DNA from 3 places in the Streptomyces sp. NPDC001219 genome. Region 2 is predicted to be linked to each of the others. Evidence: riboswitches for the same ligand, from Rfam matches in the RefSeq annotation. Region 2 holds a riboswitch; each other region holds the start of a gene.
What was found. Region 2 has a riboswitch for cyclic di-AMP ahead of ACWC9R_RS06245 (NlpC/P60 family protein). Riboswitches for the same ligand answer to the same signal wherever they lie in the genome.
Positions count from the first base shown of each region.

Region 1 (5,421 bases), on a different contig from region 2:
ACCACCGTGGCGCCCCGACCGGCTCCTTCGGCCGCCGCGAGGACAAGCCGCGCTGGAAGCGCAACGGCTGATCACCGACGCTGAACCGCGGGGCCCGTACGCACCCAAGTGCCGTACGGGCCCCGCGCGTTGTACGGCCTCCGGCGCGCCTGGCAGGGCCCGCCGGACCGCCTCGCTGTACCCCGCAGAATGGCTTGATCCATAATGCCTTCGGGCTGCGGCAGCTCCTCGGGCTATGCTGCTCGGTGCGGGCCATTAGCTCAATTGGCAGAGCAGTGGACTTTTAATCCATTGGTTCAGGGTTCGAGCCCCTGATGGCCCACCAGACACGGACGGGACGACCGTCCGGCCGGATACGGCACCCCGAGGGCCCGGACCGAACACGGTCCGGGCCCTCGGGCGTGTCCGGGGTGCGGCGCCTGGGCCAAGTTCCCTTGGGGGAAAGGGGCTTGGGGTGTGCACCGGGGCGGGGGGAGTGGGCTGCCCTTTTCCCGGCATCTCTTCTTTCCCGGTCTTCTTTCCCGGCGTCTTTTCGGACGTTCATCGCCTCGCCTCCTCCCGTGACGCGGCACGTCCCGTCCCGTGACTCGTCCGGCCCCCGACGAGTCGCCGTCCCGCCGCCCAGGGGCAAGCCTGGGGACGTCGCGGCTACCGGCACGGCGGGGCCCGTACGGACGGGCGGAGTGGGAAGAGGCCGGTGCGGATGCTCCGAGGTGAGGCGCCTTCCGGGGGTGACGGGGAGGGGAACGGGCAGCGTCGCTCGTGGTGGGCCGCGTCCGGGCTTCTGCTGGTGCGCCGGCTTCCCGTCCTTCTGATCGTCGGCGGGGTCGTCTTCAGCATGGCGGCGCCGCCCGGCTACACCGCCGCCCCCTTCTTCTCGGCCGCCCCGCCGGCCGCGGCGGCGCTCTTCTCCCGGCGCGGCACCGTTCTCACGGCGCTGGCCGCTGTGCTCGGCGAGGTCTGGGGCGTGCGCTACCGCGGTGCCGGGCCCGGCCATGGCGCGGCGGTGGCGGAGAGCGCCGTGGTCCTGGTCGTCGCCCTGTTGGCGGTCGCCCTCCACGGGGCCGCCCGGAGGGCCGACGCCCGCCCGGCCTCCGTACGGGACGTCGCGGAGGCGGTCCGGCGCGCCGTCCTGCCCGCGCCGCCCGGACGGCTCGCCGGGCTCGCCCTCGCCGCCCGCTACGTGGGCGCGCGGGCGGATGCCCTGACCGGCGGCGACCTCTATGCCGTGCAGGACACCCCGCACGGGGTGCGGCTGATCATCGGCGACGTACGGGGCAAGGGGCCGGCGGCGGTGGAGACCGCGGTGAGCGTCCTCGGTGCCTTCCGGGAGGCGGCGGAACAGGAGCGCACCCTGGGGGCGGTGGCGGGCCGGCTGGAGCGGGCGGTGCGGCGGGACGGCGGGCGGCGCGAAGGGGCGGAACGGACCGAGGCGTTCACCACTGCCGTACTGGCGGAGATCCCCGCCCATGGGCAGTCCGCCCTGCGGGTGCTCAACCGGGGCCACCCGCCCCCGCTGCTGCTCACCCCGGACGGTGGTCTGCGCGAGCTGGCTCCCGAGGCGCCGGCGCCGCCCCTCGGGCTGGGCGAGCTGACCAGCCGCCCGGACCACGCGGAGGAGACGTTCTTCCCGGCCGGGGCCCTGCTGCTGTTCTTCACCGACGGGGTGACCGCGGCCCGGGACCTGCTCGGCCGCAGCTACCACCCGCCGAGCAGACTGCGCGGCCGCCGTTTCCCCGGCCCCGACGCCCTCCTGGACACCCTCGTCGAGGAGGTCGCCCGGCATACCGGCAGAACGGGCGGCGCACCGGCCGACGACATGGCGCTGCTGGCGGTGCAGCGGCCGATGGGGGAGTAGGGGAGGGGCGGGAGTAGGAGCCGTGCCCGGTAGCTCAGTGGCCCGGGAGGTCCGCCGCCCCGGGGAGGTGGTGCAGGCTCTGGCCGTGCGGGCCGGTGAGTGCGACCGGGTGGCCGTCGAGCGCGAGGGTCAGCAGCGGCGCGTCGTCCGGGCGGGGCGACGGGGGTGCGGTCTCGGTGAGCCACGGCAGTACGGAGTGGTGCTCGTTGGAGACCCAGTGGCCGCCGCCGGGCCGCGCGTCGAGCAGTGACCGTACGAGTCGCGCGAACTCCTCGCGGCGGGCCGGCGGGAGGTACGTCAGCGCCGCGCTGTGGAAGATGACCAGCGTCGCCTCGGGCGGTGCCTCGGCGGCGAGCGCGGGCAGCTCGTCGATCAGGTCGCCGCGCACCATCCGTGGCCGCGGCGCCGCCCGTACCGCTTCGACGGCCGCCGACAGCCGTGCCGCCCGCTCCTCGTCGCCCGGCCGGACGAGCGCCCGCAGCCAGCGCAGATCGTCCGGTTCGGCCACCGGGTCGAGCGGGTCGAGGCCGATGCCGGCCCGCCAGACGATCTCCGGCAGCCGTTCGGGAAGTTCGCCGGCCGCCCCGCCCGTACGGCAGGTGAACACCAGCGGGCTCTCCGGTGCGCCCAGCTCGGCCCGGAGGGCGCCCGCGTGGTGGCCCTCCCCGTACGCGTCCGCGTCCTCGTAGCGGTAGCGATAGCGGTCGGGGTGCAGACACAGTCCGGCGGACGCGCCCACCTCCAGCAGCGCCAGCGGCTGCGGCAGCCGGGCGAGCAGCGGCAGCAGGGTGGCGCAGTGGGCCGGTTCGTCGGTCCGGGCGGCGCGCTGCATGATCACCGCGCGTACCTCGTCCCAGTGCCGGATCGTCCACTCGCGCCAGCGCCCGTACGCCGACTCGCCGCGCGGGCCCGATTCGGCGTGCGGGCCGTCGAGATAACGGACGGCGGCGAGCAGGAGGTCCGGCTGCTGCTTGTCGCCGGCCGGCAGCGACCCGGACAGCAGATCGCAGAGCTCCGCGTCCTGGCTGATCCGCGCGCTCAGCTCCTCGTGCGCCGCCGACCGGTCCCGGGCCTCCCGCCAGGAGAACTCCCGGTACCGCTCCGCCACTCCCCACGCGTTACCGGCAGCACGCCCGGCGTGCCCGGTGTTCCCGACGTTGACGACCATGATCCGACGTTACGCTCTCACCCTCCGTGACCGAGGGGCGCCCCTCCGCATAACGACTGGTGCACAATCCGCCGGAGATCGTTTAGCGGCGCGCGGCCAACTCGCCCGGTTTACGGCCGGGGTGGCCGAAAACGTCCCTGCAACCGAGGCGTGTTGCACCGACAAGGATTCGTGGGAACGCTTGGAATTCGGTCGCCATCTCTATTACTGTCCGATAACGCAGCGCGGTCGTCCCAGCCGTCGCAAGAGGCGGCACCGCGCGCCGACGCCGAATCCCGCACGCGCTTTTCACGCACCCCCAAGCACTTCGAACTGCACCAAGGGAACCGGGGAACCAACTTCCTTGGGGTGAATCGGACGCCCTCCGCCAGCGGGCGTCCGTAGGAGACCTTCCTGCTCCGAACCCGTCAGCTAACCCGGTAGGCGAGAAGGAAGGAAAGGAGTGCGCCCCCGTGGCGTCCAACAGGCCTGCCCCCGAGTCCCCGTCCGGCTACGAGCTCGACGACCGAGGTGCTTTCCCGGGCCCCGGCGCCGGTGATGACGGCGGACCGTGGGAGGAGTGGAATCCCACCGAGGAATCCACCCGTTCCGTCCGCGGCAAACACCGGGTGGCCAAGCAGCGCGGCGGACTTTCCCGGAGCGGCACCGTCCTCGGTGTCGGCGTCATCGCCGCGGTCGGTGCGAGCGGAATGGCCTCGGCCGAGGACCGTCCGCCGGTGCCGATCTCGATGCCCGACGTCGGCGGCATGGCCGACGACCTCTCCGAGAAGCTGCCGGACGCGAAGTCGCTGCCCGGTATCGGCGAGCTGATATCCGACGACGACTCCACCACCGCGTCCGCCGCGGCCGCCTCGGCTCCCGTCGACGGCGTGGCGCCCGCCGGGCCGCTCACCCGGACCACGCACGCGAGCGCGGACACCAGCGGTGACACGGGCGCCGGTGAGGCGCTGCGCAGCCGCATCCTCCAGCAGGCCGACGCGCAGCAGGACGCCGCCGAGCAGGAGGCCCGTGACGCAGCCGAGAAGGCCGCGGTCGAGCAGGCCGCCACGGAAGCCGCTGACCGACAGAAGTCGGCCGAAAAGGCCGCAGCAGCCAAGAAGGCGGCCGAGATGGAGGCCCAGCGCAAGGCGGAGGAAGCGGCCCGGCAGAAGGCGGAGGCCGAACGCCTCGCCAAACTGGCGAAGAGCTTCATCGCCCCGGTGTCCTCCTACACGCTCACCGCCAGCTTCGGCCAGGCAGGCGACCGCTGGGCCGCCGACCACACCGGACAGGACTTCGCCGCGCCGACCGGCACCCCCGTCAAGGCGGTGCACTCCGGCACCATCACCCAGGCCGGCTGGGCCGGCTCGTACGGCTACCGCATCGTCCTCACCCTCGACGACGGCACCGAACTCTGGTTCTGCCACCTCTCCTCGATGGTGAAGACCTCCGGCAAGGTCAACACCGGCGACGTCATCGGCCGCGTCGGCGCCACCGGCAACGTCACCGGCCCCCACCTCCACCTGGAGGTGCGCCCCGACGCCGGCGACCCGATCGACCCGATGCCCTGGCTCCGCGACCACGGCATCAGCGTCTGACGGGCGCGGGCGACAGCGACTGAGAGGGCGGCGGCGGGCGAGGGAGGCGAATCCCTTGGCCGCCGCCGTCGTCGTCGTTTTGGGTTCTTCGGTGCCTTCAGTGCCCTGGGGAACTCGGGGTTCTCGGGGTCCTCGGGGGTCCCCCGGAGTTCCCTGGGGCCCTCGCCGTGTGAGTGTTGCTGTCCAACTTGCCCTTCTCCGGCGGAAGTTGACCTCATCGGCGAAGCGGAAGGAATAATTCCCCTCCCCCCGACGCTTCCACTACGCATGACCGCGACACACAAGCCCCTCGGCTCCCTCTCCGTCTCCCCGCTCTCCCTCGGGGGCAACGTCTTCGGCTGGACGGCTGACGAGGCCGCCTCCTTCGCCGTGCTCGACGCGTACGTGGCGGGCGGTGGCAACTTCATCGACACCGCCGACGCCTACTCGGCCTGGGTCCCCGGCAACGAGGGCGGCGAATCCGAGACCGTCATCGGCAACTGGCTGGCCTCCCGCGGCAACCGCTCCGAGGTCGTCATCGCCACCAAGGTCGGCGCCCTCCCCGGCTACAAGGGCCTGGCCCCCGCCACGATCAAGTCCGCGGTCGACAACTCCCTCACCCGTCTGCGCACCGACTACATCGACCTCTACTACACCCACTACGACGACGAGTCGCTCGAGGTCGCGGAGTTCCTCTCGGCCCTCGACGACCTCGTCCGGGCCGGCAAGGTCCGCGAGATCGCCGCCTCCAATATCTCGGCGCAGCGCCTGGAGGAGTCCCTGGCCTGCTCCGCCCGCGAGGGCCTGGCCCGCTACGTCGCCCTCCAGCCCCACTACAA
Region 1 is NZ_JBSFJF010000064.1:31,916-37,336, forward strand. It holds partial or broken gene ACWC9R_RS30040 (DEAD/DEAH box helicase) at 1-71, shown strand, start outside; tRNA gene ACWC9R_RS30045 (tRNA-Lys) at 250-325, shown strand; gene ACWC9R_RS30050 (PP2C family protein-serine/threonine phosphatase) at 704-1,858, shown strand; gene ACWC9R_RS30055 (DUF2332 family protein) at 1,893-3,026, opposite strand; cyclic di-AMP (ydaO/yuaA leader) riboswitch at 3,312-3,467, shown strand; gene ACWC9R_RS30060 (M23 family metallopeptidase) at 3,479-4,603, shown strand; gene ACWC9R_RS30065 (aldo/keto reductase) at 4,871-5,421, shown strand, end outside.
Region 1: another riboswitch for cyclic di-AMP. It lies ahead of ACWC9R_RS30060 (M23 family metallopeptidase); the one in region 2 lies ahead of ACWC9R_RS06245 (NlpC/P60 family protein).

Region 2 (5,421 bases):
GTCGAAGTCCAGGGCGTTGGCCTCGCGCAGCCGCGCCTGGTACATCGCGTACGCCTCGGCCAGCGACTTCTCGAAGCCGTCGGCGGCCGTTCCGGCGAAGGTCTCCTCGTCGATGAGCTCGTTCTTGAGGTTGGAGATCTTCGCGCTGAAGGACTTGGGCGGGAAGCGCTTGGGGTCCAGATCGAGATCGCGGCAGACCAGGGCCATCAGGCGCTTGGAATCGGCGGCGTCGTAGATCGAGAAGGAGGACGTGAAGCCCAGCTTCTTGGACTCGCGGCGCAGGATGCGGACGCAGGCGCTGTGGAAGGTGGAGACCCACATGGCGTGGGCACGCGGGCCGACCAGCTCCTCGACGCGCTCCTTCATCTCGCCGGCGGCCTTGTTGGTGAACGTGATCGCGAGGATCTGGCCGGGGTGGACATGGCGCTCGGCGAGCAGGTGCGCGATGCGGTGGGTCAGCACCCGGGTCTTGCCGGAACCGGCACCGGCGACGATCAGCAGCGGGCCGCCGGCGTGCACCACGGCGGCCTTCTGCTCGTCGTTGAGCCCCTCCAGCAGCGCCGCGGCGTCGACGGCCGGGCGGGCGGCGCCGTCGCGGTAGTAGGCCTCCCTGGGGACGGGCGCGTCGAACCGCCCGCCGAAGAGGTCGGCGGGGATCTCCTCCGGGGCCGGGCCGTGCTCGTCCTCGGGGGGCGGAGGATGCTGCTCCTCGCCCTTGTGGCCGAGGTCCGCCAGGAAGCTGTCGTCAAAGAGGCTGCTCATCGCCCACCGAGTCTAGGCGGCCGCACTGACACTCCGCGGCGGAGTGGCGGATTGCGGGCCGCCTGTGAAGCCGGCACCGGCGCAGCGGCGGTCCGGACGTCCGGCACCGCGGCCGACCGGCGGCGCCTCGTCTACCCGAATCCGACATCTGGCACAACAGACCGCGCATCGCGTTCAGGTCACGAAAAGGTTTCGGGCATATCGAACATCAGCCTTCACAGAAGCCACACGAGTTGGCTAACGTCCTCGCTCAGGCAGCCCGCCTCCCCGCGGACGACAGGTTCGCACGGGCCGCCGACGCCGAGTCCGGCCCTGCCCCAGGCACCCGGAGCCGGGGACCCACCAGCACCACCGGGGTGAATCGGTCCGTACTGCCATCGCCAGTGGACGTCCGGACCGTAGGGCAAGCCTTCCGTCAGCGACACCGCCCGAACCCGACAGCTAACCCGGTAGGCGGTCCACGGAAGGAGTTGCCGGTCTTGGCGTCGCATCGCAAGCCGCGCACCAGCGTTCTCGCCTCACCCGCAGGCCGTCGTACGGCGGCCGGGCTCACCACCGCCGCCCTCGCCTCGGTCACCCTGCTCTCGCAGTCGGCCAACGCGGCGCCCAGGGCGCCCAAGCCCTCCGTCGAAGAGGTCCAGAAGAAGGTCGACGACCTCTACCACCAAGCCGAGGTGGCCACCCAGAAGTACAACGCCGCCAAGGAGCGCGCCGACGCGCAGCGCGACAAGGTGGACGACCTGCTCGACGCCTCGGCCGAGCGCGCCGAGAAGATGAACGAGTCCCGGCGCCGGCTGGGCACCTTCGCCTCCGCGCAGTACCGCACCGGCGGCATGAACCCGACGGCGCAGCTGATGTTCGCCAAGGACCCGCAGCAGTTCGTCGACCGCAACCACCTCATGGAGCGGCTGACCGGGCGGCAGAAGCAGGCCGTCAGCGACTACCAGGAGCAGCAGTCGGCGGCCGCCCGGCAGCGTGCCGAGGCGACCGACAGCCTGGAGCGGCTGCAGAAGTCGCAGGCCTCCCTCAAGGAGTCCAAGCGCTCCGTCCAGGACAAGCTGTCCGAGGCCCGGCAGCTGCTGTCCCGGCTGACCGCGCAGGAGAAGGCGCGGCTGGCGGAGCTGGAGCGCCAGAAGGAGGAAGCGGCCAAGCGCCGGGCCGCGGAGGAGGCGCGCAAGCAGCAGGAGCGGGAGCGCCAGCGGCAGCACGACGGCGACGGCTCCACGGGCGGCGGTTCGGCCGGCGGTTCCACGGGCGACTCGACCTCCACCGCCAAGGGCGAGAAGGCGCTCGCCTTCGCCCGCTCCCAGATCGGCAAGCCGTATGTGTGGGGCGCGACCGGGCCCACCTCCTACGACTGCTCGGGGCTGACCCAGGCCGCCTGGAAGGCGGCGGGCGTCGATCTGCCCCGTACGACCTGGGACCAGGTCAAGATCGGCGAGCGGGTGGCCACCAAGGACCTGAAGCCCGGCGACCTGGTGTTCTTCTATGACGACATCAGCCATGTCGGCATGTACATAGGCAACGGCAAGATGGTCCACGCTCCGAAGCCGGGCGCCAACGTCCGGGAGGAGTCGATCTACTACATGCCGATCTACGGGAGCGTCCGCCCGGGCTGAGGCCCCCGCTCCCCCACAGACCACCCCCCACGGTCACCCCCCACACGCCACCGCGCGGCCCTCGCCTCCGACCTACGGAGTGCGGGGACCGCGCGGTGTGCTGTCGGCGGGGCGCTCGTCAGGTCCAGAGCACCGCGATGAAGATGTTGGCCACGGTGAGCCCGCCGACCGCGGCGAAGAGCGGCTTCTCGACCGTCTCGTCGTCCCGCTTGACGTAGACCAGCGCCAGGATCACCACCAGCAGGGCCATCTTGACGCCGAGCTTGATGTTGTTGAGGGGGTGGTCCTGGGCCTGGTTGAGGCCGACCAGCACGATGCCGGTGACCAGCATCGTCAGCGCGCCGTGCAGCATGGCCGGCACAAAGCGGGCGGTGCCCGCACTCATCGCCTTCATCTGGGTCAGGAAGCCGCCCAGCAGGGAGGCGATGCCGATGATGTGCAGGCCGACGAAGATATTGGTTACTACGTCCATAGTGCGTGATCGTAGCCGCCGTATAGCACGGCCCTTCGGGCAGGGCGCCCGCTATCGACAGTTCGGTCAGGCCAGACCGGTCCCGGCCGTACGGCCATGGCGCCGCGGTCGCGCGCGTACCCATCGCGGTCGAATGCGAACAATGCCGGGCAAGGGGGCTCATTGCCCGACACCCCGGCTTAGCGTCCTCCTCCAGGCGGCCGACTCCCCGCCTCGCCGGTCTCCCACCGGCGTTCCGTCGGCCGTCCCGCCGAGAGGTACGGCGGCCGGTCCGTCGCCCCCGTGGCGGACCGGCCGCCGGGCCCCCGGCTCGAAGGACGGAAAGGAACGGCCACCGTGGCCTCGCACCGCAAGCCCCGGCAGCATCCGCTCGCCTCGCTCACCGGCGGTGGCTCGCGCCGCGCGCGCACCGCCCGCACGGCCGCCACTCTGGCCCTGGCCGGTGCCGCCACCGCCACCGGCTTCGACGGCACCGCCCAGGCCGCACCCCGGCCCACCCCCGCCCAGGTCAAGGACCGGGTCGACGCGCTGTACCAGGAGGCAGAGGTGGCCACGCAGCACTACAACGGCGCGAAGGAATCCGCCGACACCGCACGGGAGGAGCTGAGCCGGCTCCAAGACGAGGCGGCCCGCAGGACCCGCCGGCTGAACGCCGCCCGCGCCGAACTGGGCACCCTGGCCACGAGCCAGTACCGCTCCGGCGGCATCGACCCGACGGTACGGCTGCTGCTGTCCGCCGACCCGCAGCGCTATCTGGACGGCGCCGCGGTGCTGGAGCGTACGGGCAGCCACCAGGCGACCGCCGTGGCCGGGTACGCCCGCCGGCTCGGCAGCGTCCGGCAGGTCCGGCAGCGGGCCGAGGACACCGTGGAGCGGCTGGCGGACACCGAGGCCCGGCTGAAGAAGCACCGGGTCACCATCGTGCACAAGCTGGGCGCCGCCGAGCAGTTGCTGAGCCGGCTGACCGCGGAGCAGCGGCAGCGGATGGCCTCCCGGGGCGGTGCGCGGAGCGGGCCGGAGCGGAGCGGCCCGGGCCGGAGCCGCACGGACGGGACGGACCGCGGGGACGGCCCGTCCGGCGTTCCCGGCGGCGCGCAGGCCGCCGCGGCCGCCGCGCAGGCGCCCAGTCCCCGTGCCGCCCGTGCCGTCTCCTTCGCCTACGGCGCCCTCGGCAAGCCGTACGTCTGGGGCGCGACGGGCCCCTCCGCGTACGACTGCTCGGGCCTGACCCAGGCCGCCTGGAAGGCCGGCGGGGTCGCCCTGCCCCGGACGACCTACACCCAGATCAGCTCCGGCCCGCGGATCAGCCGGTCCCAACTCGCCCCCGGTGACCTGGTGTTCTTCTACTCGGGCATCAGCCATGTGGGGCTCTACGTCGGGAACGGCCAGATGATCCACGCACCGCACCCGGGGGCGCCGGTACGGCTCGCCCCGATCGACCAGATGCCGTTCGCGGCGGCGACCCGGCCCGCGTAGGGGAGGTCCGGCGGGGGCGCACAGGGGTGCGCCCGCTGAACTGCCGCCGCTGGAAAGTCACTTGGGGCGGCGAGGGCCCCCGCGCACGCTCGGCCGGATGACGCACAGCGCCGCGGTCCCGGACACCGCGCTCCCGTCCGCCGTCCATGCCTGGGTCGACGGCTGGGCCCGTGCTCGCGGTACGGACGCGCCGCGGGCGGTGCCCGGCGGGTTCCGGATCGAGGTGCGGCGGCCCGGCCACCTCGCGCGCCATGTCCTCCCGGGGGCCGACCCGGCCGTCCTGCGCGGCCTCGTGGACACGCTCACCGCGCCCGGCCTGTGGATCAAGGCGTGCGCCCCGCGCGAGCGGGCGTGCCGCCCTCACCACCGGGGCGCCGGGCGGCCGTCCCGCGCAATACGCGCCCTCCGTCGTCTTCGACATGATCGGCACCGAGCCCGCGCACCGGCGGCGCGGGCTGGGGCGGGCGGTCATGGACGCGCTGGCCCGCCGGGCGGTGGAACGGGGCACACGGCAGGGAGTGCTGGTGGCCAGTCCGGAGGGGCGGGCGCGCTACGAGGCGATGGGCCGGCGGGTCCGGCCCCTGGTCACGGCCGCCCGCCGCAGGGGGTGAACCGCCGCTCGCTCCGCTTCCGTTGCCGTGCGCTCAGGCCCTGAGCTGGGTGCCCAGCCAGCGGAAGGTCTCCGGCACCTGCTGCGCCCAGACCGCCGTGGTGTGGCCGCCCGCGTTCGACGGGATCTGGCGTACGGTCACCGTCGTCGGCGGCATCGCGAACTGCCGCAGGGCGAGACCGGCCTGGAAGCCGTCGCCCGAAGCGCCCGACACATACAGCGCGGTACGCGGCGGCTTGCCGGCGGCGTTGGCCGCCTTCAGGATGTTCAGCGGGTTGGACCGGGCGCGCAGCTGGGGGTCCTTGCCGGCCAGCGAGTCCCGTTCGAGCGCCGGGTCGTTGTAGCCGGACATGGCGACCGCGGCGCGGTAGCGGTCGGGGTGGGCCAGGGCGAGCTTGGCGGCGCAGTGCGCACCGGCCGAATACCCGGCCAGGGCCCAGGAGTCCGGCTTGTCGCCGGCCCGGAAGTTGTCAATGACCATC
Region 2 is NZ_JBSFJF010000007.1:32,567-37,987, reverse strand. It holds gene pcrA (DNA helicase PcrA) at 1-762, opposite strand, end outside; cyclic di-AMP (ydaO/yuaA leader) riboswitch at 1,051-1,234, shown strand; gene ACWC9R_RS06245 (NlpC/P60 family protein) at 1,242-2,381, shown strand; gene ACWC9R_RS06240 (hypothetical protein) at 2,500-2,853, opposite strand; gene ACWC9R_RS06235 (NlpC/P60 family protein) at 3,190-4,329, shown strand; gene ACWC9R_RS06230 (GNAT family N-acetyltransferase) at 4,749-4,940, shown strand; gene ACWC9R_RS06225 (alpha/beta hydrolase) at 4,974-5,421, opposite strand, start outside.

Region 3 (5,421 bases), on a different contig from region 2:
CCCTTGATCACCGCGGCGTACTCCCGGCAGGCCGCGAAGGTGCGCTCCAGCGCCTCGGGCGCCAGCCGCCCGGTGCGGTCCACGCCCTGGCCCAGCCGGACGATCTGCATCCGGCGGTCGAGGTCCTTCAGCTCGCCGGTCGCCGGGTCGGCGTCCGCGACCAGCAGCCGGATGGAGTTCGTACCGCAGTCGATGGCGGCGACCCGCTTCACGTGGCGTCTCCTTCGGGGGCGTCCTGGGCTCGGGTGGTGTCCTGGCACGAGGTCACGCACGGGCCCTTCTTCCACCACTCCGGCAGCATCGCGAGGGCCTCGTCACCGAGCGGGTTGACGCCCGGCCCGGCCGCCAGCGAGTGGCCGACGAGGACGTGCAGGCACTTGACCCGGTCGGGCATGCCGCCCGCGCTCGGGAAGCCCTGCAGCACCTCGATGGCGTCCCGCCGCCGGATGTAGTCCTCGTGGGCCGCGCGGTAGGCGGCGGCCAGCTCGGGGTCGGCCGCGAGCCGTTCGGTCATCTCCTTCATCACGCCGTTGGCCTCCAGCGTGCCGATCGCGGAGGCCGCGCGCGGGCAGGTGAGGTAGTAGAGCGTGGGGAAGGGCGTGCCGTCCTCCAGGCGCGGCGCCGTCTCGACGACGTCCGGCTGGCCGCAGGGGCAGCGGTGCGCGATGGCGCGCAGTCCGCGGGGCGGGCGGCCGAGCTGCTCCTTGAAGGCCGCGATGTCCGCGGCGGTGGGCTCGGTGGGCTCGGTCTGGGGCGGGGGCGTGTCCATGTGCGCTTTCGGTGAGGTGAGTGGTGTGGAGGGGGCGGTGGGGGGCCGTCCGCTGTCGACAGTACGGGCTGCCGGCGGCCGGCGGTACGGGCGCCGGCCGGTCCGGCGGACGCGGCCCGTCCTACCGCTTGTCGGCCGTGTCGACGGCGTCCCACAGATTCTCGTACCAGGGGCGCTGCGCCGCCCGCGCCCCCTTGGGTGCGGAGCCGGTGCCGGAGCCGTCCGGGACGATGTAGCCGGACTCGCCCGGCCTGACGTAGTGCAGGTGCCGGCGGGCCTGCTGGCGTACGTACTCGGGGTCCTGCCAGCGGGCCTTCTGCTCGCGCAGCCGTTCCAGGGCGGTGCCGGCGTCCTGGGCCCTGCGGCGCTGCTCGGCGATGTCCGACCGCTGGGAGACGTACTGCCTTATGGGATAGGCGAGGGCGACGACCAGGGAGCACATCACCAGGGCCAGCAGGGCGGCACGGCCGGTGAGGCGGTTGCGGCGGGGCGGGCGGGCGCGGTAGACGCGGGCGGCGGCCTGCTCGCCGAGCGCCTTGAGTCGGGTCGCGGTCGAGAACCGGTCCGCGGGCACGTCGTCTCCCCTTCACTGACGGACGCCTGACTGCTTCAAGCAGGTACGTCCCCGGCAACGGTACGGGACCGTCGCCGGGGACGTACGGGGCGCGGGGCGAGTGCCTCGCCCGTTCGGCCCCTGCTGCCCTGTCCGGCCTGGCAGCGGGCCGCCTTCGTCAGCTGCCGTGGCGGAAGCGGGGGAAGGCGGAGCGGCCGGCGTAGACCGCGGCGTCGTCGAGGATCTCCTCGATGCGCAGCAGCTGGTTGTACTTGGCGACGCGCTCGGAGCGGGCCGGGGCGCCGGTCTTGATCTGGCCGCAGTTGGTGGCGACGGCGAGGTCGGCGATGGTGACGTCCTCGGTCTCACCGGAGCGGTGCGACATCATGCACTTGAAGCCGTTGCGCTGGGCCAGCTCGACGGCGTCCAGGGTCTCGGTCAGCGAGCCGATCTGGTTGACCTTGACCAGGAGGGCGTTGGCGGAGCCCTCCTCGATGCCGCGGGCGAGACGCTCGGGGTTGGTGACGAACAGGTCGTCGCCGACGAGCTGGACCTTGGCGCCGAGCTTGTCAGTGATGACCTTCCAGCCGGCCCAGTCGTCCTCGAACAGCGGGTCCTCGATGGAGACCAGCGGGTAGGCCGCCACCAGCTCCTCGTAGTACTCGGTCATCTCGGCGGCCGAGCGGGTCTTGCCCTCGAACTCGTACGAGCCGTCCTTGTAGAACTCGGAGGCGGCGACGTCCAGGGCGAGCGCGATGTCCTGGCCGGGCGCGTAACCGGCTTCCTTGATGGCCTCGAGGATGAGGTCGAGGGCCTCGCGGTTGGAGCCCAGGTTCGGGGCGAAGCCGCCCTCGTCGCCGAGGCCGGTGGCCAGACCCTTGGCCTTCAGGACCTTCTTGAGGGTGTGGTAGACCTCGGCGCCCCAGCGCAGCGCCTCGGAGAAGGACTCCGCGCCGATCGGGGCGATCATGAACTCCTGGATGTCCACGTTGGAGTCGGCGTGCGACCCACCGTTGAGGATGTTCATCATCGGCACGGGCAGCACGTGCGCGTTCGGGCCGCCGAGGTAGCGGAACAGCGGGAGGTCGCTGGCCTCGGAGGCGGCGTGCGCGACGGCGAGGGAGACGCCGAGGATGGCGTTGGCGCCGAGCGAGCCCTTGTTGTCGGTGGCGTCCAGGTCGAACATGGCCTGGTCGATCAGCCGCTGCTCGGTCGCGTCGTAGCCGACGAGCTCCGGGCCGATCTGCTCGATGACGGCCAGGACGGCCTTCTCCACGCCCTTGCCGAGGTAACGGTTCGGGTCGCCGTCGCGGAGCTCGATGGCCTCGAAGGCGCCGGTGGAGGCGCCGGACGGCACGGCGGCACGGCCGGTGCTGCCGTCGTCGAGGCCGACCTCGACCTCGACCGTGGGATTACCTCGCGAGTCGAGAATTTCGCGGGCTACGACGACGTCGATCGACGGCACGTTGTCTCCTTCGTGGGTGTCTGGCGTTCTGCGCATGAGCCTAACGGCCCCGGAGGTGTCCGTCGGTGCTTGGCCCGCTCCGTGGGACGGAAGACCCCGGAATACTTACCGAAGGCCCAGTTCACGGGACCTTTCGGCACATTGTTCGCCGAACGGGGAAAGCCGCGGGACGGCGCCGGTCGGCGGGGCGCCGGCGGCGGGCGCTCCGGGCGCGGGGGCCGGGATGCGAGAAGCCCCGCCACGGCGCGTCGGGGGGAAGTGCGCGCCGTGGCGGGGCTGGTCTCACGGAGGAAGGGGGTCCGCCGCTCGAACCCCGGAGTCCGCTGGGCGGGTGGCTCAGACGGTGAGCTGCTGGCCGGGGATGATCAGGTTCGGGTTGCCGCCGATGACCGACTTGTTCGCCTTGTAGACGGACTTCCAGTCGGCGCCGTGGGCCTTGGCGATCTTGGCGAGGGTGTCGCCCGCCTTGACGGTGTAGTTGCCGTGGCCGGTGGACTTGCGCTCGGCGGACCGCGAGGCACGGTCCTCGGACGGGGCCTTCTTGGGCTCGGGCTTGGCCGACTCCTGCTTCGGCGCGGACTTGGTCTGCGCGGAGGTGTCGACGTCGGCGGCGGGGCCACCGGCGGTCAGATTGCCCGCACCGGCGCAGGACCAGGCGCCCGGGCCCTGGATGGCGAGGAGCTTCTCGGCGGCGGCTATCTGCTGGGACTTGCTGGCGAGGTCGGCGCGCGGCGCGAACTTGGTGCCACCGGCGGCGGCCCAGCTGGAGTTGGAGAACTGCAGGCCACCGTAGTAGCCGTTACCGGTGTTGATCGACCAGTTGCCGCCGGACTCGCACTGGGCGACCTTGTCCCAGGTGGCGACGGAGGCGGCGGAGGCGGAGGTGGCGCCCATCATCGGGACGGCCACGGCGGCACCGGCGACACCGGCGAGGGTGGCGACGCGGACGGCCTTGGAGGGACGACGGTGCTTGCCCTTGAAGATCAGCATGGTTCGTTCGTTTCCTCACCGACGCCTACGAGGTGAGCTGTCGGGTTCGGACTGATGAGTCGCCCGGCCGGGTGCGCGGAACGCACCTGGCTTCACCCCAAGCCGGTTGACCCGTTTTCACGGGCGGGGCCGGCACAAATCCTGGGTCCCCCGCTCCTGCCTTCGGCGCTTGCGCGTCAAGTGCCTTCGACCACCGGCAGGACTCGGCGTGTGATCGAAGGGCCCGCTTTGGCGAGCGGTCCTGACGTTAAGCAGTAATCCCCTTGGGGTTCAAACCCCACCATCTGAACCAAGTTGACCGTTTTTGATCAGGGCTTGGAGGCGTTTTCGCAGGTGGGGCCCGGTATGCCGGGGTTGGGTACACCGGGCCCCTCCGGAGTCAACGAGACCCTTGTCTCACTTTCCCAAAAGAGGGCGAAGGGAGGCGAACTACCCTGCGTTCCGCCCGAGATCGAGCCGCTGGCCGGGCTGGATCAGGTCCGCGTCGGAGCCGATGACGCCCTCGTTGCGGTCGTAGAGCGTGGACCAGCCGCCGGACAGCCGGTGGGCCGCGGCGATGGCTGACAGGCTGTCACCCGGGCGCACCGTGTAGTCCCCGTCGGCCGCCGGGCCCGTACGGTGCGCGTCGTCGCCGCGCGAGGCGTGCCGGCCGCCGGCGGACCGCCCGGCGTCACCGTCCCCGGCGTCCTCGCCGTCCGCCCCACCGCGGTGCTTGCCCTTGCCGGGCACCTCACGCGGGGTGCCGGTGCCGTCCGTACGGCTGCCGTCCCCGGACGGGTCGGCGGAAGGGTCGTCGGACGGGTCGGCGGACTGCGACGGGTCGTCGCCCTGGCCGCTGTCCTGCTCGTCGCCCTGGTCGCCGTCCCGGTCGCCGGACGGCTCCGGGCTCGTGGACGCGTCGCCGGGCTCGCCGGAGTCCGAGGCGTCGGGCGAGGGCGTGGCGTCGGACGGGCGGCCGCTCGGCTCGTCGCCGGCCTCGTCGCTCGGGGCGTCGCTCGGCTCGTCGTGCCGTCCGGACGTGTCCGTGCCGTCGTGGTCGTGGGACGAACCGGTGTCCCAGGGGTCGAGGGAGCCCGCGGAGTCCGACGGGTCGGGCTCCGGGGTGCTGGTGCTGCCCGGGTCGACCTCCGGCGCGCGGCCGTCATCGGTCAGCCCGGCGTTCACCGCACAGCTCGGCCAGGCGTCCGGCCCCTTGTGGTCGAGGATCGACTCGGCGACCGCGATCTGCTGGGAGCGGCTGGCGAGGTCGGGGCGCGAGGCGTAGGCCGTGCCGCCGTAGTTGTCCCACATCTCCTGGGTGAGCTGCAGGCCGCCGTAGTAGCCGTTGCCCGACGCCGCGCTCCACACCCCGCCGCTCTCGCACTGGGCGACCTTGTCCCAGGTCGTGGTGTCGGCGGCCTGTGCACCGCTCGCGGCGAACAGTGGCAGGGCGAGGCCCGCGCCGGTCACTCCCGCCGTGACAAAGATGGCCGGTGCCTGGCGGGGTCGACGATGTCGGCCGTTCCCGGAACGCATGCGGATGCCTTTCGCGCGGCGGTTGAGTTGTCTCGACGAGCTCTTCGAGCTGCTCGACGGGGTCTCCGGCCGGCCGACGCACGCGAGCGGCACCGTTACACCGGTCCCCCACCTCACCGCTTCGACCGA
Region 3 is NZ_JBSFJF010000038.1:11,991-17,411, reverse strand. It holds gene ACWC9R_RS23225 (Ppx/GppA phosphatase family protein) at 1-212, opposite strand, end outside; gene ACWC9R_RS23220 (DUF501 domain-containing protein) at 209-769, opposite strand; gene ACWC9R_RS23215 (FtsB family cell division protein) at 891-1,343, opposite strand; gene eno (phosphopyruvate hydratase) at 1,501-2,787, opposite strand; gene ACWC9R_RS23205 (transglycosylase family protein) at 3,124-3,777, opposite strand; cyclic di-AMP (ydaO/yuaA leader) riboswitch at 3,785-3,955, opposite strand; gene ACWC9R_RS23200 (transglycosylase family protein) at 4,207-5,226, opposite strand.
Region 3: another riboswitch for cyclic di-AMP. It lies ahead of ACWC9R_RS23205 (transglycosylase family protein); the one in region 2 lies ahead of ACWC9R_RS06245 (NlpC/P60 family protein).